DNA from 2 places in the Chitinimonas sp. BJYL2 genome. Region 2 is predicted to be linked to the other one. Evidence: predicted binding sites of a transcription regulator. Region 2 holds the regulator's gene; the other holds the start of a gene.
What was found. The regulator FliA, encoded in region 2, starts transcription of late flagellar genes. The targets are predictions, from matches to a motif close to GCTAAAGNTNNNNNNNNNNCNGCCGATAAT.

Region 1: a site for FliA is predicted at 806-835, ahead of O9X62_RS06555 (flagellin). Genes of this name have one in related genera too.

The regions. Positions count from the first base shown of each region.
Region 1 is NZ_JANZKW010000002.1:189,689-191,888, reverse strand. Features, by position in the region: gene O9X62_RS06560 (glycosyltransferase) at 1-750, shown strand, start outside; gene O9X62_RS06555 (flagellin) at 897-2,200, shown strand, end outside.
Region 2 is NZ_JANZKW010000002.1:469,897-472,096, forward strand. Features, by position in the region: gene O9X62_RS07730 (cellulose synthase operon protein YhjQ/BcsQ) at 1-464, shown strand, start outside; gene O9X62_RS07735 (RNA polymerase sigma factor FliA) at 565-1,320, shown strand; gene O9X62_RS07740 (flagellar motor protein) at 1,396-2,136, shown strand.

The DNA.
Region 1 (2,200 bases), 280 kb from region 2:
CGTCTGGTGTTCGAGGCAGACGATCTGATGACTGCGGTACCCAAGAAAAGCCTGCACCGGGCCGATCTGCCGCGTGGCATGGGCGAGAAAATGCGCAGGGCGCTGGAGTACTGTGATCGCTTCATCGTCACCACGGAGCCGCTCAAGGAAGCATTCCGTGATATGCACCATGACATTCGTGTCGTCCCCAACAGCATCGATTTCGATCTATGGGGCAAACTCCAGCCGCAGCGGCGTACCGGCAAGAAGCCGCGTGTCGGCTGGGCGGGCGGTGTGAGTCATGGTGGTGATCTGGAAGTCATTTATGAAGTTGTCCGGGAGCTGGCAGACGAAGTGGAGTGGGTATTCTTTGGCATGGCGCCAGAACCCATCCTGCCGTTCATTGCTGATGTCCGTCAGGGTGTGCCCTTCAAGGATTACCACACCAGCCTGGCTTCCTTGAATCTGGACTTGGGCATCGCGCCGCTGGAACTCAATGCATTCAACGAGTGCAAGAGCAATCTGCGCGTGCTGGAGTACGGCATACTTGGCTTCCCGATGATCGCGACAGACTTCACGCCGTATCAGGGCGACTACCCGATCACCTTGGTGCAGAACCGCAAGGAAGACTGGATCAAAGCCATCCGGGAGCACATCAATGATCTGGACGAGACAGCCCGCCGTGGTGATGCCTTGCGTCAGTATGTGATTGATCACTGGCTGCTGCAGGATCATCTGCCGGAGTGGATGTCTGCCTGGTTCGAGTTCTAGCCAGGCGGGGAGCCGGCAAGAATTTCCGCTTCTGCGAATATTTTTGCCGGTTTCCCCTAAAGTTCCATCAGTACTCGTCGATAAAGGGAGCAAGGCGTTGACCGCCTGGGTGAACAACCCTCAGCCCCTGACTAGGAGACGAGATCATGGCTTCTGTGATTAATACGAACATCCCGTCGCTCAACGCCCAGCGTAACTTGAGCAAAACAACGGGTTCCCTTGAAACTTCGCTGCAACGCCTGTCCACCGGCTTGCGTATCAATTCGGCTCGTGACGATGCCGCCGGCCTCGCGATTTCCTCGCGGATGACGGCACAGATTCGCGGCTTGGATCAAGCCCGCCGCAATGCGAACGACGGCGTGTCGCTCGCACAGGTTGGTGAAGGTGCACTCAGCCAGATGGGCGATCTGCTCCAGCGGATCCGCGAACTGGCCGTACAGTCCGCCAACGGCACCAACTCTTCGGCTGACCGCGCTTCGCTGAATGCAGAAGTCGCCCAGCTTTCCTCGGAACTGGATCGTTTCGCGATCTCGACCGACTTCAACGGCCAGAAGTTGTTTGACGGTTCGTTCGGTACTGCGGCTTATCAGATTGGCGCCAATGCCAACGAGACGGTAACCGCATCGACCGCCAACTTCCGCACGTCGAACTACGGCACCTACCAAATGCGTAGCCAGGTTGCTTACGCCACCTACGCAACAACCGGTACCGTTTCCGGCACCACCATTTCCGGTGGCACCTCGGGTTCGACACTGGATTCGCGCAACGCAAACGGTTCCGGCGCCATTGGCGTGAACGGTGGTAACGGCGGCGCCGTGATCACCAACCTGAGCTCGGGTTCGTCGGCTCGTGACATCGCTGCTGCGATCAACGCCACCAACACCGGTGTGCGTGCCACGGCTCGTACCCAGGCACTGATCCAGTTCAACGTCAGCGGCGGCGGCACGCTCAGCCAGACCTCGGGTTCGACCGACGGCGTCAGCGGCGTGGGTCTGTCCTACTCCCTGAATGTGACCGGTTCGAACACGCAAGTCGTGAACGTGACCTTCAAGGTCGGCAACAACCGCTCTGCATCGGGCCTTTCCGAAGCAGTCCAGGCGTTCAATGATCGTTCGTCGCAGACCGGTATTACCGCGCGCCTGAACGATACGGGCGATGCCATCATCCTGAGCAACGACGACGGTAGCGACATCGTGATGCAGTCGGTGGCAACGACCAACGATACGCAAGTATCCGGTTATGTCACGGTAGCAACCGGCGGCTTCGGTGGCACCCCGATCTCGGGCGCCTACCACATGAGCGGTATCGGTTCCGGCGGTGCAGCGGGCGGCGCAACCCAGACTTCGGGTTACCTGCTCCGTATCGGTGGCCAGATCACGCTGGATTCCGACAAGAGCTACTCGATCACGGCACTGAGCGGTACGACCTTCCAGTCGGGCGTGTTCGCTTC
Region 2 (2,200 bases):
ACGCCCGCCCGATCGCTGATGACACCGCGGCCGGGCTTGCCCTGTCGGCCGATGAGGTCATCGTCGTGATTACGCCCTCTGGCGATTCGATCACAGCGGCCTACGCCGCCATCAAGCGCCTCTACACCGACTATGGCCGGCGCGATTTCCGCCTGCTCGCCAACCGTGTGCGCACGCTTGATACAGCCATGGCGTTGCTGCAGCGGGTCAAGGAAGTGGCGGCACGTTATCTGGACGTCAAGATGAAACTGGTGGGCTTTGTGCCGGAAGACGAGCAGCTCGCTCGTGCAGATCGGCTGGCCCAACCTGTTTCTCATGTCTTTCCGCAAAGCGAGGCCAGTGTCGCCTTCGCCCAACTCGCCAGTGCCATGCGCCGCTGGCCCGGCAAGCGCAGCAGCGCAGACCGCGAGAACCTGCTTTTCCGTGCCCTGGATGTGAGCCGCCGCCTCGCCACAGTGCGCTAAAGCCCTGCCGGATTTGTCAGCCCTCGCGGCGATTGCTAACCTTGATCAGACCCGCAATCGCTTTCCCGGCGCGGCACACAGAGAAAAACGCTTCCCCCGCATGCCCAGCAAATCCTCCTCACGTGCCATAGGCGCTTACCAACAGCATGCTGAAGACCCGGTTGAAACCCGGGTGAACCAGTTTGCGCCGCTGGTCAAACGGCTGGCTTATCACCTGGTATCCCGGCTGCCCGCCAGCGTGGAGGTCGACGATCTGATCCAGGCCGGGCTGATCGGCCTGATGGAGGCCGCACGCAATTTCGATGCAGCGGCCGGCGTCATGTTTGAAACCTATGCCACGCAACGCATCCGCGGCGCCATGCTCGACGAACTGCGTGAGGCCGACTGGATGCCACGCCAGCTTCGCCGCTCGATGCGAGACATCGAATCCATGCTGTCCAAGCTCGAACACCAGCTTGGCCGCGCACCGTCAGAAACAGAAATGGCGGCGGGCATGCAACTGAGTCTGGCGGATTACCAATCGTTGCTGGCCGATTGCCGCGGCCACCAACTCATCTATTACGACGACTACGACAGTGATGACGAGCATCGCGAAGTGCTGGACGGCTTCGCGGCCGATCACGGCTCGGATCCTTTGCGCGGTCTTGATGACGCGAGCTTCCGCCAAGTGCTGATCGAGGGCATTGCCGCCCTGCCAGAACGCGAGAAGATGGTGATGGGGCTGTACTACGAGCAGGAACTCAACCTGAAGGAAATCGGCGCCGTACTGAATGTCTCCGAGTCCCGCGTTTGCCAGCTGCACAGCCAGGCGGTTGCCCGCCTGAGGGTGAAGCTGCATGACTGGACCGACAAATGAGCATCGTTCGCCGTGCCGACCTGCCATCTGCTATAAACCGGGCGACACCGCCCCACAACAAGAGCGCCTGATCCCATGGATAGACTGAGCCTGATCGGTATTGCCTTCGGCCTGATTGCCATCGTTGGCGGTCAGGTACTTGAGGGTGGCCAAATCTCTTCACTGCTGCAGGCAACTGCGTTTCTGATCGTGCTCGGCGGCACTGCCGGTGCGGTCATGCTGCAAAGCAGTTCGGCAGCGGCGATCGAAGGCGTGAAAATGCTCAGATGGGTCGTCGCCCCGCCCAAGGTCGAGCTTGAGCCCTGGGTCAAAACCCTGGTTACCTGGAGCAATACGGCCCGGCGTGGTGGCTTGCTCGCGCTGGAAACGCCGCTGGAATCCGAGAAGGACCCTTTCGTGAAGCGTGCCCTGCAGATGCTGGTCGACGGCACAGAACCCGAGGCGATTCGCCACAATATGGAGCTGGAGATCGACAGCTACGAAGAGAAGCTGCGTGCTGCGGCTCGCATCTGGGAGTCTGCAGGCGGCTATGCCCCCACCATCGGCATTCTGGGCGCCGTGATGGGTCTTATCCATGTGATGGAAAACCTGACCGATCCAGCCAAGCTCGGTTCCGGTATCGCGGTTGCCTTTGTTGCGACGATTTATGGTGTAGGCTCGGCCAACCTGTTCTTCCTGCCCATCGGCAACAAGCTCAAACATGTGATCGGCACCGAAGTGCGCCGTCGTGAACTGATCACGGAAGGGTTGGTGGCCATTGCCCATGGTGAAAACCCGCGCATTATCGAAGGCAAGCTGCGCGGCTTCATGGTTTGATGGCTGCCTCTCTGTTGGCGCAATCCCTTGAGGCGTCACCAGACTGCCTGATCGCGACCCGCAT